Regions from separate parts of the Bradyrhizobium canariense genome, predicted to be linked through region 2. Evidence: predicted binding sites of a transcription regulator. Region 2 holds the regulator's gene; each other region holds the start of a gene.
What was found. Region 2 encodes LexA, which represses DNA repair genes until DNA is damaged. Its sites were predicted from a motif close to TGTTCNNNNTGTGTTCNG; they were not measured.
Positions count from the first base shown of each region.

Region 1 (10,497 bases), 2.0 Mb from region 2:
ATGACGCCGCAGCTGGATCAAATCACCGGCCGCGACGATCACGGCCAGCCCCGACATCATCAGCGCGATTCCCGCCCCGCCAACGACACGATCAAGGTCGAACAGACCCGAGATCAGGCTTCCGGCCAGCGCGGGGGCGATCGCAAAGAAATAGACAAAATTGCGCGCCAGCGGCTCGACCGGCGGCCGATAGATGATCGGGGCGTCATCGGCATCGCGCGTAAACCAGCCGGAGTTGAGCACGACCAGCAGCACGATACCGAACATTGCCAGCAGCAGCCGACCGAGCAAGCCACCGCCATGCGCGGCTCTTGCGCTCAACTCCGCAAGCGCCGGCAGATGCGGCAGCGCCAGGGTATCGGCGCGGATCAGCCAGATCAGATAGGGCAGCGCCAGCACGACAATCACCAGCAGCGCAAACAGCGGATCGAAGGACATCAGCGTGCGGCGGCCACGCGCCGTGGCAATGGCAAAGCCCGCGACCAGGATCAACAGGCCGACTGCAGCCGGGGTTGTCAGCAATAACAAACCGGCCTCAATCGACCATGCGAACCACGCATTGCGGCGGCCCTGCCCGATCAATTGCCAGGAATGCAGCAGCAACAGCGCCCACAGCGGGCGCGCCAGCACCAAGGGACCGAAATCGACACCGGGCGAACTGAAGGCCACGACCGTCATCGTCAGCAGGACCGCGAGCACCGCCTGTTGTCCGCCGACGACGGCGCGCGCCAGCAGATATAACGTCCAGAACGCGGCGATCGAGCAAAGCTGCGCCAGCAGATAGACACCAAAGATATGATTGCCCGCGGCACGAAACGCGATGTCGGCGAGCCAAAACGCCAGCGGCGGCCCAAGCTCGGTGCCCACCCGGTATTCCCGGCCATAGGCGAGCACGGTCGCAAGATCACCGGGAGGGCTGCGATACAGCAACAGCGGCACAATGAGCCACAGCGCCGCCTGAAACAGGATGACATGCCAGACGATCAGCCGCGGCCGGGCGCGAATCAGTTCGATAATCAGCGAGGTGAAACGCATGAACCGCCTGAGTGCCCGCCTCGAACTGATCGGGGCCAGCCGTGGCGGCCCCTGTTCGATCCCCGACATGTGATAAAACGCGCGAGCTGCCGAAGCAACTGGCGTTAGATTTCAGTTGAAACCTCGACTTCGATCCTGGTTTCGATGGCGATGACACCGCTATCGATCATCGCCGGCTGATGTTTTTCCCGCGCGGCCACCACGGGCGCAAAGAAACTGCGGTGATACACACTGGGTCCAAGCCGATTCAGCGCTTCCAGATGTTCCGGCACGGCGTAACCCTTGTGCGACTCGAAACCATAGCCGGGGCAATCCAGCGCCAGCGCGCGCATCAGGCGGTCACGCGTTACCTTGGCGATGATCGACGCTGCCGCGATCGACATCACCAGCCCGTCGCCACCGATCACGGCATCGCAGTCGCACTGCGTATCGAGCTTGTCGCGGCCATCGACGAACACATGCTTCGGTATTTCCGGCAGCGCATGCACCGCGCGCGCCAGCGCCCACAGCGACGCCCGCAGGATATTGTCGCGATCGATTCGCGCACGCGAGGCAAAGGCCACCGCAAATGACGACGTCGCGCAAATCTCCTCGAACAGTTCCTCGCGGCGCTCGGCGGTCAGCCGCTTGGAATCGTCGATCCCCTTCGGGATCCGTTTGGGATCGAGCACCACGGCTGCCGCCACCACCGGACCCGCCAGTGGACCGCGCCCGGCCTCGTCGCAGCCGGCGACCGGCCAGACCCCGCGCTTGATCAGCGCGCGCTCGCGGCGAAAGCTCGGCGGCACCACCGCGATCACGCCCTTTGGCAGCCTAGCCTGATTTTTCGAAGGTTTTTCCCGAATCATGCTGGGATGGTGCGCAAGCGAGACCTGCGACGCAACCGGGAACTCGATTCACGACCGGCATTTCACCGCTCTCAACAGAACGGCGCGCTCATCGCGTATCTATTGCAAGCCTAATCCGGCAAGTGCGCGCGCCTGTCGTCGCCGACCTCGATGTTGGGAGCGATCACGACTTCCCAGGGATGGCCGTCTGGATCGGCGAAATATCCGGAATAACCGCCATAGTCGGTGCCATGCGCAGGCTTCAGCAACGACGCGCCTTGGGAGATCGCGAAATCCAGTACGGCGTCGACCTCTTCTGTCGTGCGGCAGTTCCATGCGAGCGTCGTGCCGCGAAAGGCCTGCGGCCGCGGGCTTTCGGGAAGCGTGACGTCTTGCGCGAGCTGCCCCCAGGGGAACAGGCCGAGCACGGGACCGCCGGTTTCGAAGAATGCGACAATCTCACCGGTCGCACTGAATTTCCGCTCAAAGCCCAGCGCTTCATAGAACGCGATGCTGGCGCGCATGTCATTGACGCCGAGCGTAACGACCGTGAGCCGCGGAACCGGTGCAGGCAGATTTTTACCCATGTCATTCTCACTTAATCTTCGCTGCTAGAACAAACTGAGCTGCTGCCCGCTGCGCTTCGGCCTTGCGAAATGATCGGTCGTCAATTTCGCGCGCCGCTTGTTCAGACCAAGTTTCTCGCAGGCGATCTCGAACCGGCGACCGATCATCCAGGCCATCGGTCCGGTTCCCTTCATCCGCGTTCCCCACTGGGAATCGTAATCGCGTCCACCGCGCATGTCGCGGATCAGCGTAAAGACATGCCGGTAGCGGTCGGGATAGTTCGCCATCAGCCATTCGCGAAAGAGGTCGCGGACCTCCAGCGGCAGCCGCAGCAGCACGTAGCTCGCTTCCCTGACGCCGGCATGCGCCGCGGCGTCCAGGATGCGCTCGATCTCGGAGTCGTTCAGCGCCGGGATCACCGGCGCCACCATCACCGTGGTCGGAATGCCCGCATCCGACAATTGCCGCAGCGCCTCCAGCCGCTTCGGCGGCGTCGAGGCTCGTGGCTCCATGGTGCGCGCAAGCTTCGGATCGAGCGTCGTGACCGAGAGCGCCACCTTGACCAGATTGCGTTTCGCCATCCGCGCCAGAATATCGATATCGCGGGTCACCAGCGCCGACTTGGTGACGATACCGACCGGATGGCCGGCGCGATCCAGCACTTCGAGAATGCCGCGCATGATCTCCCGCTCGCGCTCGATCGGCTGATAGGGATCGGTGTTGGTGCCGATCGCGATCATGCGCGGTTCGTAATCCTGCGCCGCCAGTTCCTTCTCCAGCAGCGCCGGTGCGTCAGGCTTGGCGAACAGTTTGGATTCGAAGTCGAGCCCGGGCGACAGACCGAGATAGGCGTGGGTCGGCCGCGCAAAACAATAGACGCAGCCGTGCTCGCAGCCGCGGTAAGGGTTGATCGAACGGTCGAAACCGATATCGGGCGAGTCATTGCGGGTGATGACCTTGCGCGCGGTGTCCAGCGCGACCGTGGTCTTGAACGGCGGCAGTTCGTCGAGGCTCTGCCAGCCGTCGTCGAACGCGACACGCGCTTCAGCCTCGAAGCGGCCGGTCTCGTTGGATTGCGCGCCACGGCCGCGCCGCCGTCCGCGCTCGACGGCAACAGCCAATTCCGGAAAAGGGGAAGTTGCACCCGCCGGCTCGGAGGGCGCCGTGACCGGCGGGTGCTTGAGGGCATGTGAGGATGCTCGGCTCATGGCGAGAACATAACACGTCATGAGAACAAATCAAGAACAATACATTCACCCATCCACAATCGAGTGATGGAGTTTCCTCGATGCGCGTAAGATGAGCTTGCCTGAAAAAGCTGCAACAGCACGGCTGATTTGATTGTGACAAGGTGATAACAGTGCGACGTTTTCCCACGTCTGAGCCATCGAAGCCTCATTCATGCTGAGCGTGATCATTCCAACCGAAGGCGTCGAGCAAACCGCGGTTGCCACGCTCGCGGCGCTGGTGCCGGGCGCCGCCGCCGGCATCGTGCGCGAAGTGTTGCTGGTCGATCGCGCGGGCACCGACACCATCGAGCGTGTCGCCGACGTTGCCGGCTGCCGCTTCCTGGCCTTTGAGGGAACACGCGCAGCGGCCTTGGCGGCCGGCGCCAGGCAGGCCCGCTCGCCGTGGCTGATGTTCCTGCATGCGGGCGCGGTGCTCGACAGCGGCTGGATCGAAGAGACAACGCAGTTCATCCAGACCGTCGCGAGCAGCGGCCGGCAACGCGCGGGAATCTTTCGCTACGCCCGCTCGCCCTATGCCGATACGGGATTTCGCGACAGTTTCAAATTCATCGCACGGATGGTGACAGGTCCCTCGGCGGAACAGGGCCTCCTGATCGCGCGCGACCATTATGACCGGCTCGGCGGCTATGCCCCGGACGCCCGCCGCTCCGAGGCCAGGCTGCTCCGGCAGCTCGGCCGCTCCTCACGCACCATGCTGCGCAGCAGGATCATCGTCGCCTGATGCGTTTTCAAGCGAGGCGGCACAAGAATCTGCGCTTGTAATCTATTTGATTCTATCAAATAATTGATTGATGAAATCAAGTATATCGCCAGATCCTGCTCTGGAGAGCCAGATCGCCGCCGTCAGAGGCTTCAGCCGGTTCTACACCCGCAAGCTAGGCATCATCGAGCCGAAGCTGCTGCACAGCCCCTGGACGCTGCAGGAAGCGCGGATCATTTACGAGCTCGCGCAGCACGAGAGCTGCACCGCGACCGACTTGGTCGGCACGCTCGGTCTGGATGCCGGCTTCCTCAGCCGCACCTTGCAGGCCCTGCAACGCCGCCAGATCGTCGCGCGGAAACCTTCAAAGGCCGATCGCCGCGTCACCGAGCTCGCATTGACTGCGAAAGGCCGCGCGGCCTTTGCCGAACTCGACAGCCGGTCGCGCAACGAGATTGCGGCTCTATTGAGCGGGCTCGACATCGACGCGCGCGCTGCCGTCGTCAATGCCATGACCACGATAGCGCACACGCTGGAACCGCCGGCGCAAAAGCCCACCGGCTTCCTGTTGCGGAGCCATCGCCCCGGCGACATCGGCTGGGTCACATCACGGCACGGCGCGCTGTACGCGCAGGAATATGGCTGGGACATCAGCTTCGAGGCGCTGGTGGCGGAGATCGCAGCGCAGTTCGTCCGGTCATACGATCCTTCCCGCGAACATTGCTGGATTGCCGAGATCGATGGCGAACCCGCGGGCTCGATCTTCCTGGTCAAGGCATCCGACGACGTCGCCAAGTTGCGACTGCTACTGGTGGACAAAAAAGCGCGAGGGCTGGGCGTCGGGCGCGCGCTGACCGAACAATGCATCCGTTTTGCAAAGGACGCCGGCTATAGCTCGATCACGCTGTGGACCCAGAGCATCCTGGTCGCCGCGCGCGGCATCTACCAGCGCGCCGGATTTCGCCGCGTGAAGGAAGAGAAGCACCACAGTTTCGGCGTCGACCTCGTTGGCGAAACCTGGGAGATGAAGCTTTAGGCCGTCGCGCCCTGCGCCTTCGGACGCCGCAGATGTTCGTCGAGCCGGGGCATGATCTCGACGAAGTTGCAGGGCCGCGTGCGGTAATCGAGTTGCGCGGCCAGGATGCCATCCCAACCATCGCGACAGGCGCCGGGCGATCCCGGCAGACAGAAGATAAAGGTGGCGCCCGCGACCCCCGCCGTGGCGCGGCTCTGCACGGTCGACGTGCCAATCTTGGCGTGACTGAGCATGTGGAATGCGATGGAGAAACCATCCATCCGTTTTTCGAATAATGGCTCGATCGCCTCCGGCGTCACGTCGCGGCCGGTAAAGCCGGTGCCGCCGGTGGTGATGATCACATCGACGCCCGCATCCGCGATCCATTTCTTGATGATGATACGAATCGCATCGACGTCATCGACGACGATCTCGCGCGCCGCGAGCGTGTGACCGGCCGCCGTCAGCCGCTCTGCGAGGATGGATCCGGATTTGTCATCCTCCAGCGAGCGGGTATCGGAAACCGTCAGCACCGCAATATTGAGCGGCACGAAAATTCGGGAGTCGTCGATGGAGGACATTACAAACCCTCGCCCGTCATTCCGGACAGATCGCAAAACGGGCTGATCCGGAATCGCATGAGTAGAGCATCATGATTCCGGGTTCGCACGGCCGGAACGACGCCGATCAATTACAACGCTCCGGCGCCGAACGTGTTGCAGGCCTGCACCGTGCCCTGTTGGTAGCCGGTCATGAACCATTGCTTTCTCTGCGCGGCCGAGCCGTGCGTGAACGAATCCGGCACCACGCGCCCGGTGGCTTGTCGCTGCAACGTATCGTCGCCGATCGCGGACGCCGTGGTCAGCGCAGCATCGATATCACCCGGCTCAAGGAAATTGGGGCGCTTCTTCGCCTCGCGATTGACCCAGACGCCCGACAGGCAATCCGCCTGCAACTCGACCTTCACCTGAAGCGCGTTGGATTCCGCCTTGCTGCCGGACTGTTGCTGCAGCCGCGTCACGCGCGGCAGGATACCGAGCAGGTTCTGGATGTGATGGCCAGCCTCATGCGCGATGATATAGGCCGCGGTGAACTTGCAGGCGCTGCCCGAGCAGCCGTGGAATCGCGTCTCGACCTCGCGGAAAAATCCGGTATCGAGAAAAATCTGTTTGTCGGGCGGGCAGTAGAACGGCCCCATCGCCGACTGCGCCATGCCGCAGCGCCCGCCATTGGTGGCGTTGCGAAACAAAACGATGCGCGGACCGGAATAGGATTGCCCGCTGGCCTGGAAGATTTCGCTCCAGCGATCGTCGATCTCGCCGAGGATACCGGCGATCATGCTGCCCATCTCATCGGTCGGCGCGCCGGTCTTGCTGGAAGAAGTCCTGCGATCGGTCTGATAGGTCGGCGCCTGACCGCTGCCGCCGTTGAGAATTTCCGCGCCGCCGATCAGGATGCGCGGATCGATGCCGAAGGCGTAACTGACAAGGCCGAGCACGATGAGGGTGCCGATGCCGAGCCCGCCGCCGCCCATCGGAAGACCAAAACCGCCGCCGCCACCCATTCCGCCGCCACCGCTGTCATCGCGACGGTCGTCGATGTCGTCGCTGCGACGGAAATCATCGTAACGCATGGCGCTTTTCCCTCATTCCAACGTTCTGCAACCGCTCATTCGGCATCAACGCGACGAGAACGTAAAATTTCCATTCCATTAATCAATAACCCGCCCGGCAAAAATTGCCTAGCGTGAAAGAATTTGCCGGTTAAGTCGATTTTTACTTTGCCCGGTCAATGTATCGCCAGTCGGTTGTTTAGTCCCGCGTCGCCGACAGCGTCGCCTGAGTCAGAGTATTTGAGTCATGGTTGTGTCGCGTCGCGGGGCGTCTGTAAGGGCGCCCCGCACCAAATTCGAGTCCGATTCCAGCACTCGTATCGTCATTGGCGATTGCGTCGCAGAGATGTCGAAGCTTCCGGCCGGCTCGGTCGACCTGGTTTTCGCAGATCCGCCGTACAATCTGCAGCTCAAGGGCGACCTCAAGCGTCCCGACGAGTCCCATGTCGACGCCGTCAACAACGATTGGGACAAGTTTTCATCCTTCGCCGCTTACGATGATTTCACGCGTGCGTGGCTGCTCGCCTGCCGCCGCATCATGAAACCGTCAGCGACGCTGTGGGTGATCGGTTCCTACCACAATATTTTCCGCGTCGGCGCCATCATGCAGGACCTCGGCTTCTGGGTTCTCAACGACATCGTGTGGCGCAAGACTAATCCGATGCCGAATTTTCGCGGCCGCCGCTTCACCAACGCCCACGAGACCATGATCTGGGCCGCGCGCGACGAGAAGGCCAAAGGCTACACGTTCAACTACGAGGCCTTGAAGGCCTCCAACGAGGACGTGCAGGCGCGCTCGGACTGGCTGATTCCGCTGTGTACCGGTGAAGAGCGGCTGAAGGGCGAGGACGGCAAGAAGGTGCACCCGACCCAGAAGCCGGAAGGCCTGCTGGCGCGTGTGTTGCTGTCGTCATCAAAACCCGGCGATCTCGTGATCGATCCGTTCAACGGCACCGGCACCACCGGCGCCGTGGCCAAGCGTCTCGGCCGCCGTTACATCGGCTTCGAGCGCGACAAAACGTATGCCGCCGCGGCGGAAGCCCGCATCGCCGCCATCGAGCCGCTGCCGGAAGCGACGCTGGCGCCGTTCATGACCGCGCGCGAGGCGCCGCGGGTCGCGTTCTCCGAGCTGATCGAGCGCGGCATGATTTCGCCCGGCACCAAACTGGTCGATTCCAAAAAACGCCACGGCGCGCTGGTGCGTGCCGACGGCGCCATCATGCTCGGCGACAAGGTCGGCTCGATCCACCGTATCGGCGCGGTCGCGCAAGGCGCGGGCGCCTGCAACGGCTGGACCTTCTGGCACGTCGAGACCAAGAAGGGCCTCAAGCTGATCGACGAGCTGCGCGCCGAAATCCGCTCCGAAATGGCCGCGGGCTGAGCTTCCAGGCCAAACCTTTATCTCTCCGTCGTTCCGGGATGCGACAAAGTCGCGGACCCGGGATCCATACCGCCGACCGGAAGCATGGTTGCGGGCCTGTGCATCGCTGAATGCCCCGGCCAATTCAGCAGTGTGCGAGTGGCCAGCTCCCTTCACAAACTCGTCGCTTGCGCTTTACGCCGAAATTTGAGCATGGACATAGCCGCTCGCGGCCGTGCCGCCGCGTCCCGATTTTCCCGGGGCCAACAAAGATAAGGGAGATTTCTGATGCTCAAATTTTACTTCAATGGCGCACCGAACCCGAACAAGGTCGCGCTGTTTCTGGAAGAGACCGGCCTGCCCTGCGAGCTGGTGCCGGTCGATACCCGCAAGGGCGATCAGTTCAAGCCGGAATTCCTCAAAGTGAATCCGAACGGCAAGGTGCCGGCGATCGACGATAACGGCGTGTTCGTTTTCGACAGCAACGCGATCCTGCTTTACCTCGGCGAAAAAACCGGCAAGTTCATGCCCGCCAACACGCCCGCGAACCGTGCGCAGTTGCTGTCATGGCTGATGTTCATCGCCACCGGACTCGGCCCCTATTCCGGGCAAGCCGTGCACTTCAAGCATGCCGCGCCCAAGGATCTCGAATACGCCCATAACCGCTATCAGTACGAAGCGCATCGCCATTACAAGATCCTCGACGATCATCTCGCCAAGAGCCGCTACATGGTCGGCGACACCTACACCATCGCGGACATGGCGTTCTGGGGCTGGGCACGCATGGCGCCATACGTGCTCGGCGACGACGTTTTTACAAAATATCCCAACGTAAAGCGGCTGCTCGATGAAGTCTCCGCGCGTCCGGCCGCGGCGCGGGCGATCGCGCTGAAGGACAAGTTCACCTTCAAGGCGGAAATGGACGACGAAGCCAAGCACATCATGTTCGGCCATCTGAAGACCAAGGCGGCCTGATCACCGCGTCCCCGTGAAATCGTAGGGTGGGCAAAGGCGCCTTGCGCCGTGCCCACCTTTTTCTTGCTTATTTCTTACTTGGCTCATTGTGCTTGCGGAAACGGTCCCAGCGCCCTCTCGGTCAGAATCGAGTCGCAATATTCCCTGACCTCCTTGATCTTCCCGTTCTCCAGCCGGAACACCAGGCAATAGTCGTTGTCGTAACGGACCCCCGCTTTGGTGACGTTGTCGCCCTTGGCCTCGACCACGACATGATCACCGTCCGCGATGAAGCGATGCGCAAGGGTGCGCGCCCGCTCGACCAGCCGCGAACGGACATGACCGTGCAAATCGTTCAGGATCGATTGCTTGCCGGTGAAAATGCGCGACCAGGAATACTGCCCGGTCACGATCCATTTCGCGTCGTCGGCGAGACTCGCGGTGAACAGCGAACGGTCGCGCGCCGCGGGATCGGGGTCTCCCGCGGAAACGAAAATCTCTTGCATCAGTTTCTTGTTGTCGGCTGCGCTCATGGCTGTTCTCCGTTGATTGGCTGATCGCCAAGCATTGCCGCGCCGCGCGCCATTCTTCCAATCGATAGTGAATATGATATCTATTCATGATATGAATTTGAATTCGCTTGACCTCAATCTGCTGGTCGCGCTCGACGCCCTGCTCAAGGAAGCCAATGTCAGCCGCGCGGGGATGCGGATCGGGCTGTCGCAGCCGGCCGCGAGCCATGCGCTGCAGCGGCTGCGCGATCTGATCGGCGACCCGCTTCTGGTGCGCAACGGCGCAAGGATGGAGCTGACGCCGCGGGCGCAGGCCTTGCGCGGGCCGCTGGCGCAGGCGCTCGACCAGGTACGCTCCTTGTTCGTTCCCGACGATTTCGACGCCGCGCGGAGCGAACGGCACTTTCGCCTGATGATGCCGGATCTCGCGGTCGAACTATTGATGCCGCCGCTGATGGCGAAGATCACGCGCGCTGCGCCAAACGTAACCATCAACGTCGTGCCGTGGCGGGGGCCCGCGATCTTCACCGCCGAGTTCGCGCGCACCATCGATCTCGTGATCTCGATCGGCGATGCGTTCCGCGGATTTCACCGCCAGCGCCTCTATACCGACAGCGATGCGCTCGCGGTGCGGCGCGGGCATCCCGCCGGCGTCAAACTGAAAA
Region 1 is NZ_LT629750.1:6,958,107-6,968,603, reverse strand. It holds gene BLV09_RS32910 (glycosyltransferase family 39 protein) at 1-1,035, opposite strand, end outside; gene BLV09_RS32905 (ribonuclease HII) at 1,140-1,883, opposite strand; gene BLV09_RS32900 (VOC family protein) at 1,994-2,449, opposite strand; gene BLV09_RS32895 (PA0069 family radical SAM protein) at 2,474-3,637, opposite strand; gene BLV09_RS32890 (glycosyltransferase) at 3,831-4,400, shown strand; gene BLV09_RS32885 (bifunctional helix-turn-helix transcriptional regulator/GNAT family N-acetyltransferase) at 4,471-5,415, shown strand; gene moaB (molybdenum cofactor biosynthesis protein B) at 5,412-5,975, opposite strand; gene ypfJ (KPN_02809 family neutral zinc metallopeptidase) at 6,086-7,027, opposite strand; gene BLV09_RS32870 (site-specific DNA-methyltransferase) at 7,254-8,387, shown strand; gene BLV09_RS32865 (glutathione S-transferase family protein) at 8,655-9,341, shown strand; gene BLV09_RS32860 (nuclear transport factor 2 family protein) at 9,425-9,853, opposite strand; gene BLV09_RS32855 (LysR family transcriptional regulator) at 9,945-10,497, shown strand, end outside.
Region 1: a site for LexA is predicted at 3,659-3,676, ahead of BLV09_RS32895 (PA0069 family radical SAM protein). Genes of this name have one in related genera too.

Region 2 (10,497 bases):
GGTGGCAAGAACTGAGGACAAGGGCTGAGGCGAGGTCGGACCTAGCGCTTCGCGTCTGCCGCGGCGTGGCGCAGGGCTTCGGCTGCTTCAGGATGTTTGCGGTAGTAGTCGCACTCGCCGGGCCGAGCGGCGCGATCCAGCCCCTCCTGCATGGCCGCCTGGCGCAGGCTTTCATCCCTGGTGTCGATGATCGTCTGATCGCCGATATAGGCGAGATATGATTCGGAACTGGTCAAGGGGAGAATCCCGGCCTCGCGCGCCAGCACCTTGCAGCCGACGGCAAAGTAAACGTCCTTAACCCGGTGCATGAACCGGTCGCGTTTTTCGAGATATTTCGCCTTGAGCTTGGCGCGGATCGTTGTGGGATGCGGATCGGGTTGTTGCGCCTGTACGGGGATGGAGGCCGACGCCAGTGCAATCACAAGCGCTGCAATTCCAAAAATCCGCATTGTATCTCCCCAAATATTTTTTTGATTAACGCGCGATGGCGTCGACTCCTACGCCATCCAATTCCGCTTCGTAGCTCGAACTAATCCGCTCGCGGTGGTGTTGTTATTCCCATGCCGACCAGCGTCGCGCGAATGGAATCGAGCGCGAGCTTGTCCTTGGCTTTTTCGTCGATCAATAAATTAATGAAGGCGAGCCGCTTTACCTCGCTATCCGCTTCAGCCAGCAATCTGCGATAGCGGTCGTAATCGAAACCCGCATCCGATTTGTTCATAGCCCGCACTCGATCCGCCCATCGCAAGTGTCTCGCAACGTCGCTCAGCACGCAAGCGTTTGGGATCAACGAGCTGTGCTGCGCGCATCGATACGGTGGATAAGTGGATAATCTCGTGCGAGCCAGCATCGGCTTCGCTCGAAAATGCTGCGGCGAACAAATTCAAGAGACGCGATTAGCCGAGGCGACGGCGAATCTCGTTGCGCATCTGCTCGCGGAACTCCGCGCGGCGCGCCGGCCGCTCTTTTTGCGGAATGTTGAAGCGGTCGAACACATTGAAGTTTTCGAGGATCGGGTAACGGTCGCTGGCCATCGCCAGGATGCGAAGCAATTCCCCCGCCGGACCTGAAGGACCGGAGACCTCCCATCTGCGGATCGTGTCGCCGCCGCTGCCGGGTGCCAGGCCGCAGAGTTTCGCCATGTCGGCGGCGGACAAGGGTTTGCCGATCGCGTCACCGAGATCGTTGCGAAGTTTTTTGAGTTCGGGGCCGGTCACGAAGGTTGGTCCTGAGGCTGGAGGCGACTGCGGGGTTAGACGTGATTCTCTATCCGTTCCGCTATCCGACTGGCAAAACCTTGCGGTAGCATTGTGGTCCTAACGGGATTGTAAGGCGTAACCGCATGGCAGAGCGGGGCAGGGCTCCCGGCCGGACGCAGGGTTTTGCCGGGACCTGGCCGCCGCGTAACGCGGCGCCGGCCGGCGCCTATGCGCCTTCCGGTTTCGACGTATGGTCGTCCATCATCGCGAAGCTGCGCGAATGGATCGCTGCGGAAGCCGGCGCCGGCCGGTTGCTGCCCTGGGTGCCCGTCGCATTCGGCGTCGGAATCGCGGTTTATTTCACCGCCGACCATGAGCCGGTGGAATGGGTCACCGCCGTCGCCGCGACAGCGCTGTGCGCCGTGGCTTTTCTGCTGCGTCGGCAAAAGATATTTCCCGTCGCTGTGATGGTTGCCGCAATGGCCTCAGGCTTCGCCGCGGCAACGTGGAAGACGGCCCTGATCGCCCATGACGTGCTGGCGCGGCCGATGTATTCGGTTCAGCTTTCGGGCTTCGTCGAAGCGCGCGACATACGCGAGCGCACCGACCGTTTCGTCTTGCGGGTCACGCAGATGGACGCGCCGCGCTCATCGACAAAGCTGAAACGCGTTCGCCTGTCGGTGCGAAAGGGGGCTGCGCCCGATGTCGGCAGCTTTGTCGAACTGAAAGCGCGGTTGCAGCCACCGCTCGCACCCTTGCGGCCCGGCAGTTACGATTTCGGCCGCGACATGTATTTCCAGGGCATCGGCGCTTCCGGCTTCGTCACGGGCGCCATCAAGACCGTCGAGCCGCCGGTCAGCGGCGGCCTTTCGTTACGCTACGCCGCATTCATGCAGGCGTTACGCGATGCGATCGACGCCCGCATTCGAACCACGCTCGATGGCGACAAGCGGGCGATCGCGACCGCTTTGCTAACCGGCCGTCGCGACGCGATCACGACGCCCGTCAATGATGCGATGTTCATTTCCGGCCTTGGACATGTGCTCTCGATCTCCGGCTATCACATGGCGGTCGTGGCCGGCGTGGTGTTCTTTACGATCCGCGCGCTGCTGGCGCTGTTCCCCGTGCTGACGACGGGCTTTCCGATCAAGAAATGGGCGGCGGCCGCAGCATTGGCCGCTGCGGCATTCTATCTTTTGCTGTCCGGCAACGACGTCGCGACCCAAAGGTCGTTCTTCATGACGGCCGTGGTGCTGATCGCGGTGATGGTGGACCGCCGTGCGGTGACGTTCCGGACGCTGGCGGTGGCCGCGATGATCGTGCTGACATTCGCGCCGGAGGCGTTGGTGCACCCGAGTTTCCAGATGTCGTTCGCGGCCACGCTGGGACTGGTGGCGTTGATCCAGATCGGCATGCCCCGCCTGTTTGCCTCGCCCGACAACTCCGTCACCGCCAAGGTGGCGCTCTGGGGCGGGCGGGAGTTGATGACGCTGACGCTGGCGTCACTGGTGGCGGGGCTGGCGACCACGCCCTATGCCGCGTTTCATTTTCACCGGGTGACGCCCTATGGCGTGCTGGCCAATCTGGCGGCGATGCCCGTGGTATCGGCGGTGGTGATGCCGGCGGGCATGCTCGGGCTGCTCGCGATGCCGTTCGGTCTGGACGGCGTGTTCTGGTGGCTGATGGGGATCGGGATCGACTGGATGATCGTGGTGACTGAGTGGGTCGCCGCACTCCCCGGCGCCATCGGGCGGATGACGGCATTTGGCATCGGTCCGCTGATCGCAGCCAGCATCGGGATCATTTTGCTGGGGCTGTTGCGGACGCCGCTGCGCTGGTCCGGCGCCATCGTGCTGCTGCTGGCGACGGCTTGGGCGCTGGCGGTTCCACAGCCGGATATCCTGATCTCTGGTGACGGTCACAATGTCGGTGTCCGCGGCAAGGACGGGCAGCTCCATCTGATGCGGAGTGCCAAGGATGCGTTTCTGATCAAGGAATGGCTGGCCGCGGATGCCGATGCGCGGCTGCCGGTGGCCCCTTCGCTCGCGGATGGCGTCTCATGCGACGATGCAGGATGTGTGACGCAGATGGCCGGCGGCGCGTTCGTCACGCTGGCGCTGCGGCCCGAGGCGCTGGCCGATGATTGCGAGCGCGCAACGTTGATCGTGACGGCGAGGCAGCCGCCGTCCACATGCGCCTCGCCTGTCATCACGACGGATCGCCTGCGACGGCAGGGAGCGCTGGCGCTGCGGCGAACGCGCGACGGGTTTGTCGTCGATGCCGTCAAACCAAAAGGTTTCGACCGGCCATGGTCGCCTGCGGTTGCGGGTGACGACGAGGTTGAACCGAGCCTGGTGCATCCCGCCGTTCCGCGCACGATCGATGCGACGCCCTCGGAGGCCGATTTGCAAACGGAGGAGTGAGCTGGCTTCGCAAGGCGCGCCTCCGGACGGGCGCGGCCTCATTGCTCACCGTGTGAGGCATCTTCTCTCAATTCGAACGCGCCGAGGTGAAACTCATCATCGTCTTTCGCGGCCGGCGTCCTGACCAGCGTAAACGCCGCATGCGGGAATTGCTCCCAGACCGCAAGATCTTCCGCCGATACCGTGAGCCAGCCGAATCTAAACATGTAGCGGCCCGGTTCGGCCACCCGTCCAACTTGATGCCACGTGACCTTATCGACGGGCACCCCTGTTCTCCTCCTGAACCTCGTGCCTGAGATCAGCGGGCAGGGCAGAACCTTCACGCTTGATGCCCGCCCTGGAAGGTCCTCCGCCGACACGCATTTCGAAGGCATCGAGTTGTAAAGCGAATGTCGCCAGCGCCAGTTTCAGATTGTTTCGCTCTTCGATCCGTGCGCTGTCCCGACGATCCATGACGCTACTCGTACAGTTCGGTATGACGGTATCTGCTGATGTTCCGTGATCTGGTCGGGCCCCGCCGGCCGCAACCGGCGGGAATATACCGGACCACTTCAACCAATGGAGACCGGCGTTGAGGCGTTCGTGCCGGCAGTGGCGTGCGTGGGCTCGGCAGCCTGATGAACCACCGGCAGCTGCAGCACGGTCACCCGCTGCCCTTCACAGAGCAGCGTCACCAGGACACGGCTTCCGTCCGGGAATTCGATCGCATCATGATGACGATGGGGAAGGTCGGGGTCGACCACGCCGAATTTTCCCACTCTGAAATTGACTGCTTTGGTCCAAATCCATCGGTTGTCGTATTTGACGTTTTCGGCGAACGCCAGTTCGGTCCCCGGAAGCATGCAGACCGCCACCGCGGGCTGACTTTCGGAGGCGAAACCGCGAGTCGAAGTTCCAGGGAATGTCGTGGAGATCAGGGTCTCTCCAACCCTGGCGGGGCGTGTTGCGACAGCGTGCAGGCTATAGTCACACATCGGATTGCTCCTCGTTAGAGATAGCCAACCCGCGCCGCTTAGAGGCGCAGGCCTCTATCAGAGTGGACAGTAGTGTGTGAGTTTTTGCCTGCTTGGAGGCAATTATGCGGCTGCAGCCAACCAACCTGATCACAAATACGTTTATTTGATCGATCGGGCTGCGCCTCGTCTGTTGCGAGGCGACGCAAAGCCCTGCGGTCAAATCACTGAATCGGCGTGACCCCGATACCTCACCTGTCCGCCATTAAACCCAAACCGGTTTCAATCCGGATCAGGTCTAATGACAGGCTTTTGAGGCCAATGCTGGCTCAGTATTTCCGGTAAAGCCCGATCAGCTTGCCCTGAATCTTGACCCGGTTCGGCGGCAGGATGCGGACTTCGTAGGAGGTGTTGGCCGGTTCCAGCGCGATCGACGCGCCGCGGCGGCGGAAGCGTTTTAGCGTTGCTTCTTCTTCGTCGATCAGCGCCACTACGATATCACCGGTCTCGGCGGTTTCGTTGCGCTGGATCAGCGCCATGTCGCCGTCGAGGATGCCGGCGTCCACCATCGAATCGCCGCGCACCTCGAGCGCGTAATGTTCGCCGGAGCCGAGCATATCAGGCGGTACGCTGATGGTGTGGCTGCGGGTCTGCAAGGCTTCGATCGGCGTGCCGGCCGCGATCCGACCCATCACGGGCACGGCGACCGGGTGGTTGCCGTCATCCTCGGAACTGACGGTGCTGCTGCGGACCTTGCCCAGCGTGCCTTCGATGACACTCGGCGTGAAGCCGCGGCGGCTGCCGCCGGCGCCGTTTCCGGAAAGCTCGGGTAGCTTGATGACCTCGATGGCGCGGGCGCGATTGGGCAGGCGGCGAATGAAGCCACGCTCCTCCAGGGCCGTGATGAGGCGGTGGATGCCGGACTTCGAACGCAGATCCAGCGCATCCTTCATCTCGTCGAAGGAGGGCGGTACGCCGGCTTCTTTCAGCCGTTCATTGATGAAACGCAGAAGTTCGTACTGTTTGCGCGTGAGCATCTCGAGCAGTCCCCCGATGGATGGTGTCGTTCGATTCCGAGACATGAACCGGGAGCTCATTGACTCCCATGATAGACATCAGCACTCGAAACAAATCATGAACGGACACTATATGTTCGATATGTGTTCCGCAACCACTTAATTTCCGGTGAACGCGATCAGGCTTCGTCCCGTCGAGGCGATCAACGCGGAAGGCGCAGGATGTCGCAAGCAGCGCCGGCAGCAGCGGCGGGCGCGAACGGCGGACGTATCACAAGTGCCCGTGCCGCAGCGAGATTCCCAAGCAGCGAGCTGTCTTGATGATTGACCGGTGTGGCGATGACAGCGCCGTCGGCGCGCTCCTCGAGGCGGGCGCGCAGATAGTCCTCGCGCACATCGTTGGCGACGACATCGCGCCCCAGCCGTGCGGTTTCGATGACGTGATGGATGGTCGAACGGCCAGACAGACTGCGAATCAACGGCACCAGGAACAGGAATGCGCACACATAAGAGGACACGGGATTGCCGGGCAGGCCGATCACCCGCATGGCGCCGAGCCGTCCGTGCATCATCGGTTTGCCCGGGCGCATCGCAATCCGCCAGAACGCCATTGTGACGCCCTCGGCCTCCAGCGATTGCTTGACCAGGTCGTGGTCGCCGACCGAGGCGCCGCCGGTCGTAATGAGGATGTCAGCGCCGCTATCGCGGGCGCGGCGGATGCCGTGTGTGGTGGCCTCGACCGTGTCGGCGGCAATGCCGAGATCGATGGTCTCGGCCCCCTCCGCACGGGCCAGCGCGCGCAGCGCATAGCCGTTGGAATAGACGATCTGCCCGGGCCCGGGTTGCGATCCCGGCATCACCAGTTCGTCGCCGGTGGCCAGCACCGCCACCTTCGGCCGGTGGCGGACGGCGAGTTCAGGGTAGTTCATGCCGGCGGCCAGCGAGAGATCGCGGTCGGTGAGGCGCGATCCGCCCTTGAGCAGCACGTCGCCTTGGTTGAAGTCGACACCGGCCGGGCGAATATGCCGTCCGGGGGCCGTCGCCTCGGAGATGGTGATACGCGCGCCATCCACCTTGGTGTCTTCCTGGATGACGATGGCGTCCGTGCCTTCGGGAATCACGCCGCCGGTGAAGATCCTGACCGCTTCGCCCGGTCGAACCGCGCGATCGAAAGGCCGTCCCGCCGCCACCTCGCCGATCACGTTGAACCGCGCGCCCACCTCGGAGGCGTCGGCTGATCGCACCGCGTAACCGTCCATCGCCGACATCGCCTGCGGCGGCTGGGTGCGCAACGCCGCAAGGTCGCGCGCGAGCACGCGGTGGTGGGCCGCATCCAGTGCGACCATTTCCTCAGGCAATGCCTCGGCGCCTGCGAGAATCGCAGACAGCGCATCGGCAACCGGCATCAACGCCACGGCAAGACTCCCAAATCCAAAACCTTCAAACCCGGATACTTCAAATACCGAGCGCGGTCAGCGCGCGCGCCACGTCGTCGGACGATGTCACGTGGACCGCGGTCAAACCCCGCGACCGCGCACCTTCGATGTTCTCGGCGAGATCATCGAAGAAAACGATACGCTCCGCCGGCAGGCCGATCGCCTTCACCACGTGATCATAGGCGGCTGCGTCGGGTTTCCGAAGCCCGATTGTGGAGGACAGAAAGATTTCGCGGAAATGGCCGAGCACGCCGGCAAAGGCTTTGGAGAAATGTTCGACGTGCGGCCGGTTGGTGTTGGAGAAGGCGTAGAGCGGCAGGCGCTTGGCTGCGCGCGCAAGCAGCGGAGCCATGCCGGGCATTTCGCCCGCAAAGATCGCGTTCCAGCCCTCGAGGAACTGGGCATCGGAGAGGCCGATGCCCAGTGAAGCGCGCAGGCTCGCGAAGAATTCAGCGTCGGCGATCTGCCCGGTCTCGTGGCGCCTATAGATGTCGTCGTGCGCAAATCGGCCCAGCAGATGCGCCGGCTCGCAGCCGGCATGCCCGGCCCAGCACGCCAGCGCCTTGTCGAAGTCGATATCGAGGACAACGCGGCCGAGATCGAACAACAACGCGTCGGCTGAGCCGGGAGCGAGCAGGGGTGAAGCCATCGCCGATAGCACCGCCCTCAATACCGGTAGGGATCGATCTCCAGCAGCGGAAAGGCGCTGAAGACATGCGGCAGATGGGTCGGCGCGGCCGCATGCAGATAGGAGTTGTCGAGCTCGGCGAAATTTTTGACGCCGAGCAGTCCGAGGCACCGGATCACCTCGTCTTCGAGCAGCTCCAGCATCCGCAGCACACCGGCTTCGCCACCGGCCGCCAGAGCCCAGCATTGCAGGCGGCCGATGCCGACGAGATCGGCGCCCATGACGATCGCCTTGACGATATCGGTGCCGCGGCAGAACGAGCCGTCGATCATGATCTTGGCGCGGCCGCCAACGGCGGCGACGATTTCCGGCAGCACGTGCATCGAGCCGCGGCCGTGATCGAGCTGACGTCCGCCATGGTTCGACACATAGATCCACTCGACCCCGTGATCGACCGCGATCTGCGCATCTTCCGCGGTCGCGACGCCCTTGATGACGAGCGGAATCTTGAACTTGTCCTTGATCAGTTTCACGGTGCGCCATTCCAGCCCCTTCTGGAAGTCGCCGCCGGTGGCGCGCAAGCGGCTGGCGCGAACATACCGCTTGGCGATATCGCGTTCGCGCCGGCTGTAATGCGCGGTGTCGACGGTCAGGCAGAAGGCGCTATATCCGTTCGAGACCGCGCGACTGACGCAGTCTTCGACGAAGGCGTCGTCGCCGCGAACATAAAGCTGATACATGCGCAAGGCGTCAGGCGCGGCCTCTGCGACCTTTTCCAGACCGGGCTCGGAAACCGAGCTCAGCATGTGTCCCGCGCCGAACGTGCCGGCTGCCCGCGCAACGCTTGCAGCCGAGCCCGTGGGATCGAAGATTTCGAGCGCGCCGACCGGCGCCAGCACGACCGGGAGGCGCAATTTGCGGCCGAACCGTTCGACCGACGCATCGACCTTGGCGACGTTGCGCAGCACGCGCGGCCGGAACGCGATCTCGTCAAGCGCCATGCGGTTGCGGCGCATGGTGGTCTCGGTCTCGGCGGCGCCGACAATATAGTCCCACGCATTCTGGTTGAGGTTGGCGCGCGCCTTGCGGACGAATTCGTGAAGGTTCTGGAATTCTTCGGAGCTGGCGCCGAGTTCGGCAGTCGTTGCCGACCGGATGCGGGTCGCTTCGTTCATGGTTTCCTCCCGGGATTGCCTGACTATTTGCCTTGACCTTTCGCCTATCGCTTCCGGAGCTTTCACGCCATCCCGAAAATTGTTATGGCTGGTATCAGCGGGACCTCAACAGAAATCCCGGTTGCCCGATCGGGAGGAATCCCCGGCGTGGAGGAATCGTCATGCCAAGACTATCCGTGTGGATCGCGGCGCTGGGCCTGAGCGCGCTTGGCGCGAGCGCGGCCAACGCACAGAGCATGAGCCTGACCAGCGCCGATATCAAAGAGGGCGCCACCATTGCCAATGAGCAGGTGTTCAAGGGATTTGGCTGTGCCGGCGGTAACGTCTCTCCGGCCCTGAGCTGGAGCGGGGCGCCGGGCGGTACCAAAAGCTTTGCCGTCAGCATCTACGATCCGGACGCACCGACCGGTAGCGGCTGGTGGCATTGGGTGGTGTTCAATATCCCGGCGGCAACGACGTCGTTGCCCAAGGGGGCGGGCGAGACGAAGAAGAAGTTGATGCCCAAGGGCGCGATCCAGAGCCGGACCGATTTCGGGTCCGACGGCTATGGCGGCCCCTGTCCGCCGGCCGGTGACAAGCCGCATCACTACCAGATCACGGTTTTCGCCGTCGATGTGGACAAGCTGCCGGATGCCAAGAATGATTCTGCCTCGGCGGCGCTGGTTGGCTTCGACCTGCACTTCCATACCCTGGCGAAGGCGACCTTGACTGGTCTCTACGGCCGATGAGATGGACACCCGCAAGGCGGGGCCGGCTTCAGGCCGTTGCACAAATTGTCGGCAACAGCCCGTGATCGCGGGAGGTTTCGTCGACTTGAACCGTGCCGGGAACCAGCCAATTACAAATTGGACATAAAGCGCAATTTCGGCTGTGCGGCGGTGGTCGGGAGCGTATATCGTCGTTAATTCGCGGCAGACCGCCGGTCCATCAATATTCCGCGGTGATGGCGTTCCGGCCTCAATGACACCAGAATGGTATTGTGAGGCTATCGGTCGAGTTCAGTCATTTTACCCGGCCCCCGTGGCAGCAACTGACAGCGAGAAGGTTCGCAAACAATGCGCAAAAATTCCGTCTTTTTCCTCGGCGCGTTAGCCGGTACGTGCCTGACCCTTCTCGTGAGTGGGCCAAGGAGCGAGTTCTGGATCGCGGCGGCAAAGGCGGCGACCAGTTCCGACACCTATGTGCAGTTGAACTTGCTCGGTGACGTGTTCGAGCGAATCAGAGCCGACTATGTCGAAAAGCCCGACGACTCGAAGCTTGTCGAAGGTGCGATCAACGGCATGGTGACGTCGCTCGACCCGCATTCGCGGTACATGAATGAGCAGGCCTGGCGCGACATGCAGGAAACGACTCACGGCGAGTTCGGCGGCCTCGGGATCGAGGTCACGATGGAAGACGGTCTGGTGAAGGTTGTCTCGCCGATGGACGGTACCCCCGCGGCGAAGGCCGGCATCATGTCCGGCGACTTGATCACCTATATCGACGGCGACGCGGTTCAGGGCCTTACCCTGGAGCAGGCCGTGAACAAGATGAAGGGGCCTGTCCACACCACCACCAAGCTCAAGATCGAGCGCAAGAATGTGGACAAGCCGATCGATGTCTCGCTCGAGCGCGAAATCATCCAGGTGAAGCCGGTCAGCTTCCATACCGATGGCGGCGACATCGGC
Region 2 is NZ_LT629750.1:1,104,672-1,115,168, forward strand. It holds gene BLV09_RS05495 (glutamine--tRNA ligase/YqeY domain fusion protein) at 1-15, shown strand, start outside; gene BLV09_RS05500 (hypothetical protein) at 42-422, opposite strand; gene BLV09_RS05505 (hypothetical protein) at 530-721, opposite strand; gene BLV09_RS05510 (helix-turn-helix domain-containing protein) at 897-1,217, opposite strand; gene BLV09_RS05515 (ComEC/Rec2 family competence protein) at 1,343-3,622, shown strand; gene BLV09_RS05520 (hypothetical protein) at 3,661-3,888, opposite strand; gene BLV09_RS36990 (hypothetical protein) at 3,875-4,075, opposite strand; gene BLV09_RS05525 (hypothetical protein) at 4,174-4,596, opposite strand; gene lexA (transcriptional repressor LexA) at 4,905-5,612, opposite strand; gene BLV09_RS05535 (molybdopterin molybdotransferase MoeA) at 5,795-7,006, opposite strand; gene BLV09_RS05540 (HAD family hydrolase) at 7,047-7,676, opposite strand; gene BLV09_RS05545 (alpha-hydroxy acid oxidase) at 7,694-8,830, opposite strand; gene BLV09_RS05550 (YbhB/YbcL family Raf kinase inhibitor-like protein) at 8,992-9,558, shown strand; gene BLV09_RS05555 (S41 family peptidase) at 9,886-10,497, shown strand, end outside.

Region 3 (10,497 bases), 3.1 Mb from region 2:
CAAATCCGTCAGGCATTGGATAGCACCATCGACGATCCCAAAACCCGGACAAAGGATCTCGGCGGAACGCTCGGGACAAAAGCATTTACCCAGGCGGTGATCGAGAAGATGCAGGCTTCGTCCACGTTGAAGGCGTAAGACGGAGCCTCTGATGGGTTTCACCTACGTTATTCCGGACATTCACGGCAGGGCGGACCTGCTCCGCGACGGTCTCGCCGGAATCGTCGCGCATGCGCGCGGGCAGGCCGGCACGATCATCGCGCTCGGCGATTACGTCGATAAGGGGCCGGATAGCAAAGGGGTTATTGATTTGCTGCGGCATGAGCCCGCGCCGGGGTGGTCGTTGGTCACGCTCAAAGGCAATCATGATATCATGATGGTCGAGGCGCTGCGCCATTCGTCCAAAATGGCGTGGTGGCTGGAGCGGGGCGGCGATATGGCGATACGGTCTTATGGCGGCGCCCCTTCGAATGTGCCTCCGGCCGATATCGAATGGCTGGACCGGCTGCTGTTGATGCACATCGATCGCCATCGAATTTATGTGCATGCCGGCCTCGATCCGGATGTGCCGCTCGATCAGCAAACCGAAAGGACGCTGCTATGGAAGCGCTATCCGGAAGGATTTGCCGCCGGCTTCGGCGATCGCCACGTTGTCCATGGCCACGATTCCTTTCCGGATGGTCCGAAACTGTATCAGGGACGAACCAATCTTGACACGCGCGCATGGCGCACCGGTCGACTGGTGATCGCAGTGTTCGACGACGACAAGCCCGGCGGGCCGATCGACTTTATCAGGGTATCAGGACCGCCGAGCAGTTAGCCGGAGCTAGATCCATCGCTGGCTGCGTATGTCTCATCGCCACATGCCGCGCATTCGCGCACCAATGTCCATTCTCGGGCCCGTGTTGCGCGCAGCAGGGCTCGCGGCAAAGGCCGGCCAGGTGGTGCGTTCGAACAGCCCGAGCAATCGATCGGGAATGAACCGGGTCCGTGCGGCATAAACGTGCCGGTCGCCCTTGGCGTGCTGGCCGTGCGTGAAGAAGCGCTGCGGCACGACAAGGTGCAGATCATCCTTGGCGCGCGTCATTCCGACATAGAGCAGACGCCGCTCTTCTTCGAGTTCGGCAGAGGTCCCGGCGCCGAGATCGGAGGGCATGCAGCCATCGACGACGTTCAACATATAGACCGACTTCCACTCCTGCCCCTTGGCGGAATGGATCGTGGACAGGATCAGATAATCCTCGTCGAGCAGGGGAACGCCAGCCTGGTCGCTGGTTGCGTCCGGCGGATCGAGCGTGAGTTCGGTGAGAAAGCGCTCTCGCGACGGATAGCCGCTGGCGATCTGCTCAAGCTGGATAAGGTCAGCCCGCCGCGTTTCGGCATCCTCGTGGATGCGATCGAGATGCGGCTCGTACCACAGCCGCGCCCGCTCGATATCGGCGGGCCATTCTGAATAGCGCAGGTTGGCAACCGCCTCGACGAAAGCACTCCAATCGGTTCCGGCACGCGGCGGGGATGGCAGATTGCAGAGCGCGCCGACCGGATCTGACGTTTCCGCCATGTGATCGAGCACGCGCTGCGCCGAAGCGGGGCCGACGCCTGGAAGCAGATGAAGAACCCTGAAGCCCGCGACGCGGTCGCGCGGATTTTCGATAAAACGCAGCAGTGCCAGCATGTCCTTGACATGGGCGGCGTCAAGAAACTTCAGGCCGCCGAACTTGACGAAAGGAATGTTGCGGCGGGTCAGTTCGACTTCCAGCGGGCCACTGTGCGACGACGTGCGAAACAGCACGGCCTGCTGCTTGAGAAGCGTGCCGCTTTCGCGGTTCTCCAGCACCCGCTCGACAATGTAGCGGGCCTGGTCCGCCTCGTCGCGGACTGTGACAAGCCGAGGTTTTGCGGATGACGGACGTTCGGTCCAGAGGTTCTTGGTGAATCTCTCCTTGGCGAGATCGATCACGCCGTTCGCGGCCGCCAGGATCGGCTGGGTCGAGCGGTAGTTGCGGTCGAGCGTGACGATCTCGGCCCGCGGCTTGAATTGATCCGGGAATTCCAGGATGTTGCGTACGGTGGCGGCCCGGAACGAGTAGATCGATTGCGCGTCGTCGCCGACCACCGTTAGCCCGCGGCCGCTCGGCCGCAGCGCCAGCAGGATCGAGGACTGCAAGCGATTCGTGTCCTGGTATTCGTCGACGAGAACATGATCGAATCGCGAGCCGACGTCGTCCGCGATAGCCGCATCCGACATCATCTGCGCCCAGTAGAGCAGAAGATCGTCATAGTCGAGGACGTTCTGTTTTTGTTTGGCTTCGACATAGGCGGCGAACAATTGCTTGAGTTCGCTGCTCCAGCCCGAGCACCACGGAAAGAACTGTCCGAGCACTTGCTCTATCGAGGTCTCGGCGTTCACGCAGCGCGAGTAGATCGCAACGCAAGTACCTTTGGTCGGAAACCGTCGTTCGGTCTTGGACAGCCCGAGTTCGTGCCGCACCAGGTTCATCAGGTCGGCTGAGTCCTCGCGGTCGTGGATCGTGAAAGCCGGATCGATCCCGATCTGCTCGGCATATTCGCGCAACAGTCGCGCGCCGATGCCATGGAAGGTTCCAGCCCAGCTGAGAGCGTCGGTCATGACACCGGCGTTGTCGCCCAGCACCTTGCGCGCGATGTGCTCGACGCGGCGGGCCATCTCGGCAGCCGCGCGCCGTGAAAAGGTCATCAGCAGGATTCGGCGCGGATCGGCGTTGTTGACGATGAGATGCGCCACGCGATGGGCGAGGGTGTTGGTCTTGCCGGAGCCGGCGCCTGCAATCACCAGCAAAGGTGCGCCGACGTGGCCATCGGCGGTTACCCCGTGCTCGACCGCGCGCCGCTGCTCCGGATTGAGCGAATCAAGATATGGAGCGGCAATAGCTGCCAGCACGGATCGTCCCCCTCGCATGCGCGATGCGCGGCAATTTCATCTGGAACCGGAATGAGATCGTCGTTTTTGAGCGACTCATCGATGGCAGCACGTTCGCGCGACGTTCTCATCGAACGATAAACAAATCAAGAACAGGGCTGGCGGGACGGGCGGGCCTATCGCGTATCGCCGGCCAATGGCCAGCGACCAATGATTCGGAACCGCGCCGCCGCGTCGTCCTGCCGGAACACGGCGATGCTGTCGAGCGCAAGCGTTGTCATTTCGAGCGTGACAAATCGCCTTTTTAACGTCGGCAGGATCGTCTCGCGCCGCTCGGGCGGAAGCCTTCCCGTCAGCGTCATGTGGAAGCGAAACTCCTCCATCACGTAGGGGTATCCCCAGTGATCGAGATACTCCCGCTGCCTCGGCGTCAGCTTGGCGGGATTTCGCCGTGCTCGATCTTCCGGCGTGAGCGGCGTGCGGAATGAATCGAATTCACGGACGCAATCGGCGGCGAGTCGGGCAAGTTCAGCCGAAAGGTCGGCAGGCACGATAGCCAGAAATCCGCTGATCGAATTGACGACCGGTTTGATGACCGGAATCGGTCGAGGGGTGCTTGCGAATGCTTCGCCGGCTGCGAGCAGTTCAGCTTCGGTTTTGCCGTCAGCCAGAGCCATCGGCGCTTTCAGCGTAGCGTGAAAGCCATATTTGCGCGGATCCTGGGTTAGCTCCCGCCAATCCGGCGCCATCTGCTCGATGCCATCAGCAAACGGCAGTTCCTTGCCGCTGGAGGTATCGTAGCCGAGCAAATGGGCGCCGAAGCGATCGAGCTCACTGCCGGGCGCCGGGGCATAATAGATCGCGTAGCGGGGGGTATCGGTCATGAGTCAAGAATAGAGCCGGCTCACGCGACCGCAACTGCCTTGCGCGGCGCGACCGAAGACCGAATCAAGCGGTGCGTATCGGTCATGTGAACCAGGCGGCCGGCGGCGATCACGGCAACAAGGCGCGGCCTCAGCGGCTTTTCGTCATCGACAAGGATGATATCGGCGCGATGGCCGGGCGCGAGAACGCCGCGATCGGCAAGACCCGCAGCGCGGGCAGGCGCGGCCGAAATCAGATCCCAGGCTCGAGGCAAGGGCAGCACACCGTCGGCGGCCAGGCGAAAAGCGGCCAGCAATTGCGCCGGATAGTAATAATCGGAAGCGAGGACCGAGCATAAGCCCTTTTCGATCATGTCGCTGGCCTTGGTCCAGCCGGTGTGGCTGCCGCCGCGCACCACATTCGGCGCACCGAACACGATGAAATCGCCGCCCTCGGCTGCTTCACGCGCCGTTTCCTCATTGACCGGAAATTCGGCGATGGCGATGCCCTGCGCGCGAAAAGCCTTTCGCATGTCGGGCGTGTCGTCGTCATGCGACAGCGTGCGGATGTTGGCGTCGCGCGCGGCCTTGGCCAATCGCGCGATCGAAGCCGGCACGTCCTGGGCGCGGCAAACCACGCGCTCCACCAGCGCATCGAACTCCTGGTTGGAAAGACCGGTGCGTTCGACCATGCGGTTGCGCTTCTGCGGCTTGGCGAGGCTCGCAACGGTCGAATCCATGTGGTCGTTGAACGCGAGCAGATCGATTCGTCCCTCGGACAGCCACTGACAAATTTCAGCTTCGGCATCGAGATTGTAGGTCTCATGCCGCAGGTGGAAGCGGGTATCGGCGGCGAGTTGCGGTCTCAAGGCCTCGATGGCCTCGAGCAATTGCCGCGCGTTGCCGGCGCTGCGCAGACCTGGCTCCCAGGACCATGTCGTGGCGTGGAAGACCGTGGTGATGCCGTTGGCGGTGGCCTGCCGGTCACTGTCGATCAGAGCCACGTCGACGGGAAAATCGACACCCGGGCGAGGCATCATCTGGCGTTCGAAGGCATCGCCGTGCAGATCGATAATGCCCGGCAGCACCAGAAGACCGCCGGCATCGATGCCAAGCGAGCGGCGACCACGCTCGGAATCCACGGCGCTGATTTTGCCGTCTGAAATCTGCAGTGAAGCCTCGCAAATCTCTCCGCCGAGAAGCGTCCGGCCGCCTTCGATGAAAATCTCGGTCAAGACGCGGCCCTTCGTTGTTGAGCAGGCGAAAGCTTTGAGCTCATCGCCTCATATTTTTCGAGAAATTCCTCGACAGCCAGTTTGCGGAAATCAGGCAGCGCGCTGCGCAGCGTTTCGTGATCCCAGTCCCACCACGCAAGCGCCGCCAATCGATCGGCGACGGCTTGCGGAAACCGCTGCTTGATCGGGCGTGCCGGATTTCCCCCGACGATGCTGTAGGCCGGGACGTCCTTGGTCACGATGGCACCAGCCGCCACCACGGCGCCGGTGCCGATGTTGCGGCCCGGCAGCACGATGGCGCCGTGTCCGATCCAGACGTCATGGTCGATATGGACGCGATGCGCGCGACGCCACTCAAAGAATTCGGCATCGTCGCTCTCGCCCGGAAAATAGGCGCTGGCGCGATAGGTGAAATGCGCCTGCGTGGCTCGGTGCATGGGGTGATTGCCGGGGTTGATCCGGGTCATCGCCGCGATCGAGCAGAACTTTCCGATCGTCGTATAGGTGATCTGGGAGTCATTCACGACATAGGAGTAATCGCCCATCACCACGTCGAGCAGGCTCGTCCGGGCGCCGACTTCGCAATAGACGCCCAGCCGGGCGTCCTGGATTTTCGCGGTGGGATCGACCGTCGGGTCAACGGAGAGCATTTTGCCGGCCATGCGAGCTTTCACAAAAACGATACGGGTTTACCAAAAGCCTGCACGTCATCAATGGGCTTCGTGACAACAGCATGACGGATGGATGACGTCGTCTCGGGTGTGGACGATTGCCGCACCGCAGCGTGACTGTCACACAAGTGTAAAATTCAGTCGTTAGCGATGGTCCACGGCTACGTTGGAGCATTGCATGTTGGTGGTGGAAGGTTTGACGTGCCGTTTCGGCACGAAGTCCGCGGTCGACAATGCGTCGTTCTCGGTCGGGCCGGGCAGCTTTGTCGGTGTGATCGGAAGGTCCGGCGCCGGCAAATCGACGCTGCTGCGGATGGTCAACCGCCTTGCCGAACCGACCTCGGGACGAATCCTGTTCGATGATCTTGACGTGACGGCGCTGCACGGCAGAAGCTTGAGGCAATGGCGTGCGCGGTCGGCGATGATCTTCCAGCAATTCAATCTGGTGGGCCGGCTCGATGTCCTGACCAACGTGCTGATGGGCCGGTTGGCCGAAATCCCGGCGTGGCGATCGCTGGCGCAGCTTTGGCCGGAAGCGGACAAGGCGCTGGCGATGTCGGCGCTCGAGCAGTTCGACATGGCTTCCCTCGCCGCGCAGCGCGCCGACCAGCTTTCGGGCGGCCAGCAGCAGCGCGTCGCGATCGCCCGCGCGCTGGTCCAGCAGCCGGATATCATTCTCGCCGACGAGCCGATCGCCTCGCTCGATCCGCGCAACACCAAGATCGTGATGGATGCGCTGCTGCGCATCAACAAGCATTTCGGAATTACGATTCTGTGCAACCTACATTCGCTCGAACTGGCGCGCGGTTATTGCGACCGTCTGATCGGCATGTCGGCCGGCCGCGTGGTGTTCGACGGCGCGCCGGCGACGCTGACCGACCATATCGCGCGCGAACTGTACGATCTCGAAGCCAATGAAGTCATGGGTGGCGAAGTGATGGGCAGCGCGCCGTCGCACCTGCCCGACGATGCAACCGTTCCGGTTCTCGGCACCGCAGCCGCGGCCTGAGAAGCGCGACTATCCAACGCGGCCATCGCAAGCCCGCCATCGGCCGATAGCGTACCACCAGAGGGAACTTGATCATGATCACTCGTCGTACCGTTCTTGCCAGCGCAGCGTCGCTGGCCTTTGTCCGTACCGCGACGTCAGCGGAAGATTGGAAAGCCAAATACCCGGAAATCACCTTCGCGGTTATTCCGGCCGAGAATGGCTCGGGAGTCACCGAGCGCTACACGCCGTTCGTGAACTATCTGTCGAAGGAACTCGGCATCAAGGTCACGCTGCGCGTCGCCAACGACTATGCCGCGGTCATCGAAGGGCAGCGCGCCGGCAACATCCAGATCGGCTACTACGGACCGGCGTCGTTTGCCCGCGCCCGCCTTACCGGTGTCAAGACCGACGCCTTTGTGATCGACGTCAATTCCGACGGCTCCAAAGGCTACTATTCGGTGTTCTACGTTCTCGCCAAGAGCCCCTATCAAAAGATCGAGGACCTCAAGGGCAAGAACCTCGGCCTGGTCGATCCCAACTCGACCTCCGGCAACAACATGCCCCGCTTCAAGATGAATCAGATGGGCATCGATCCCGATACATTCTTCTCGCAGGTGGTGTTCACCGGCAGCCATGAGAACGCCGTGCTGGCGCTGGCGCAGGGCACCGTCGACGTTTGCGCCAATTGGTGGAACGCCGATGACGATTCCAACCTGACGCGCATGCTCTCAAAGAACATGGTCAAGTCGAGCGACGGTACGCCGCTGAAGAAAGAAGACTTCCGCATCATCGTGAAGTCCGATCTCATCATCAATTCGCCCTATGCCTATCTGAGCGACTTGCCCGAGGATATGAAGGCCGCAATCAAGAAGGCGTTCCTCGATGCATCGGAAAAGGACAAGGAAGCTTTCAAGAAGCTTTCCGACGGCAAGAACCTGCCGTGGCAGACGGTCACCAACGACGACTACAACAAGACCATCGAGCTGATTAAGTTCGTCGACAATCTGCGCAAGAAGGCATCCTGATCGCGGAACGCGACACGAGAGCCGGGTCCACCGACCCGGCTCTTTTATTTTTGCCTGGCACAAGGCGCTAAAGCTACCGCCACCATGACAGCAGCCGTATCCATCCTTCCCGGTCAGCAACTGGCCGCGCTCAGCGAAGCCTATGGCAAGGCGGTCGCCCGGCGGCGGCTGCGCTTCACGCTTGCCACGGCTGTGTTCTGCGCCGCACTCATCATTGCCGCGATCGGGGCGGAGGTGAACTTAAGGACGCTGTTCACTTATTTCGGGCATTTCGTCAGCTATTTCGACCGTATTCTGACGCTCGATGACGGCAGGCGGGTGTGGACCAATATTCCGGAGTGGTTGTGGGGCTGGCGGAAATGGTCGCTGCTGCTGGGTGAGACGATCCTGATCAGCTATGTCGGCACGCTGTCCGGCGCGGTGCTGGGTTTCGCGTTCAATTTTTTCGCGGCTGAAAATACCTCGCCTGGCCCCCGGCTGCGCTTCATCATCAAGCGGCTGTTGGAATTCTGCCGGACGGTTCCCGATATTGTTTTCGCCCTGATCTTTGTTATCGCGTTCGGCCTTGGCCCGATGGCCGGCGTTCTCGCGATTACGATTCATTCCATCGGCGCGCTCGGCAAGCAATATGCCGAGATGGTCGAGAATATCGATATGAAGCCGGTTGAAGGCCTGCGATCCACCGGTGCAAGCTGGATATCGTGCATGCGGTTTGCGGTGCTGCCGCAGGTGGCTGCAGGCTTTGCCAGTTACACACTGCTGCGCTTTGAAATCAATGTGCGTAGCGCCTCGGTAATGGGTTTCGTCGGCGCCGGCGGCATCGGGCTGGAGCTCATCACGGCGATCCGCAAGTTCTACTACTCGGATGTGAGCGCCATCCTGCTGATGGTCGTTCTCACCGTCTTCGTCATCGACATCAGCACGGGCTGGATACGCGGGCGGTTGTTTGGCGGGGATCGTCGCGCATGAGCAAGCTCTCAATGCTGGAGCCCGAGGGACTGCGCGCGCGATATCCGGACATCTTCGAGCGGCCGGCGTCGGCGCGGCTTGCATGGCCCGTGATGCTGCTCGTTGTATTTGCGATTTTCGTATTTGGCCTGGTTCACCTTGGCTTCTCGCCCTTGCGCATGCTGAACGGCTTTCACGAGCTGGGCTGGATCACGCTGATGATGCTGCCGCCCAATCCGGGCTCGTCACTGCCGACCTACATGAACGCGCTCGGCGAAACCCTGTCGATCGCGCTATTGGGCACCACGCTTGCCGCCGTGTTCGCGCTGCCGGTCAGCCTGCTGGCAGCAAAGAACATCGTACCGTCGAATATCTTCCGTTTTCCCATTCGCCGTTTCCTCGATACCATCCGTGGCGTCGATACGCTGATCTGGGCGCTGGTCTGGATCAACGTCGTCGGTCTTGGCCCGTTCGCCGGCGTGCTCGCCATCGCCGTGTCGGATTTTGGCGCGCTGGGCAAGCTGTTCTCCGAGGCCATCGAAGGCGCGGACCGCAAGCAGGTCGAAGGCATTCGCGCCGTCGGCGGCAATGCGCTGCACGAGATACGCTTTGGCCTGATGCCGCAGGTGTTTCCCGTCATCGCAGGACAGGTGCTTTATTTTATCGAGTCGAACACCCGTTCGGCGACCATTATCGGCATTGTCGGCGCAGGCGGTATTGGCCTGCAACTGGCCGAACAGATCCGCGTGCTGGAATGGCAAAAAGTGTCGTTCCTGATTCTGATGATCCTGATCGCGGTCGCCGTGATCGACTGGATCTCAAGCAAGCTCCGCTTCGCCATCATCGGCCCGCGCGCGGTCGCCTAAACGTTCTCGACGAGGAACTCGACACGCTCGGCAGCAAAGCGTGAGCGCTTGGTGACGAGCGGTTGGCCATCGGTATCGACGTCGGTGGCGTCGACCACCAGGATGGGGCGCCCAAGCGCGAGGTCCAGCCGCGCGGCGTCGGTGGCATCGACGATGGCCGCGGTGATCCGGGTGGAAGCCCGGCGATAGTCGCGAACGCCGTAATGCGCGAGCAGCTTCGTCATTGAGCGCGCACTGGCGAAGACACTCCCGGCACCGGGAAAGTGTTCCGCGGAGAGCCACGTGGTGCTGATGCAGACGGGCGTGCGATCGGCCAGCCGCAACGCTTCGATCCGGATCAACGGCGCGCCGCTCTTCAAGCCGAGCTGCCGTGCCAGTTCGCGGCTCGCCGGTTCCTCGGAAGCGTCGATCAACTGACCGCGCGGCTCGCGGCCGCCGGCGCCGACGATTTCGGAAAAGCGCGTGCGCGAGCGCAGCGGATAGGCGATCCGCGTGGCCTCCACATAGGTGCCGCTGCCGCGCTCGGCCCGCACCAGGCCGCGTTCGGCCAGCGTCGCCAATGCCCTGCGAACCGTGTGACGGTTGACCCGATAGGTCTCGGCAATTTCCATCTCGCCCGGCAGCTTCTCGCCGGCGGCAAAGCTACCATTGGCGATGCCGCGCTCGATCCCATCGGCGACCTGCCGCCACAAGGCCACGCCGGACGCGGTCTCCTGCGTGGTCATGGCGTGGAACAGCCGGGAAAAGGCATCGGGAACATCATTTTGTCATGAAACATTCATTGGCACAGCCTGGCAAGTTGTCTATTATCATAGACAACTTGATTCAGGCAAGGCTGCAGGCATGGCAATGGACGACGATGGCAAGCAGGCGCAACGCAAGGCGGCGATGGCGGTGCTGGCGCATTCCGATGTCGCGCACATTGCCGCGCGGCTTGATGCGATTACCTTGCCGGCGCACGAAAATCTGCGCCAGCCGGAAAATGGCCTCGTCATGGTG
Region 3 is NZ_LT629750.1:4,213,715-4,224,211, reverse strand. It holds gene BLV09_RS20185 (isocitrate/isopropylmalate dehydrogenase family protein) at 1-138, shown strand, start outside; gene BLV09_RS20180 (metallophosphoesterase) at 152-820, shown strand; gene BLV09_RS20175 (ATP-dependent helicase) at 854-2,917, opposite strand; gene BLV09_RS20170 (DUF1045 domain-containing protein) at 3,076-3,783, opposite strand; gene BLV09_RS20165 (alpha-D-ribose 1-methylphosphonate 5-triphosphate diphosphatase) at 3,804-4,997, opposite strand; gene BLV09_RS20160 (chloramphenicol acetyltransferase) at 4,994-5,659, opposite strand; gene phnC (phosphonate ABC transporter ATP-binding protein) at 5,847-6,677, shown strand; gene phnD (phosphonate ABC transporter substrate-binding protein) at 6,752-7,684, shown strand; gene phnE (phosphonate ABC transporter, permease protein PhnE) at 7,769-8,653, shown strand; gene phnE (phosphonate ABC transporter, permease protein PhnE) at 8,650-9,498, shown strand; gene phnF (phosphonate metabolism transcriptional regulator PhnF) at 9,495-10,223, opposite strand; gene phnG (phosphonate C-P lyase system protein PhnG) at 10,342-10,497, shown strand, end outside.
Region 3: a site for LexA is predicted at 3,037-3,054, ahead of BLV09_RS20175 (ATP-dependent helicase). Genes of this name have one in related genera too.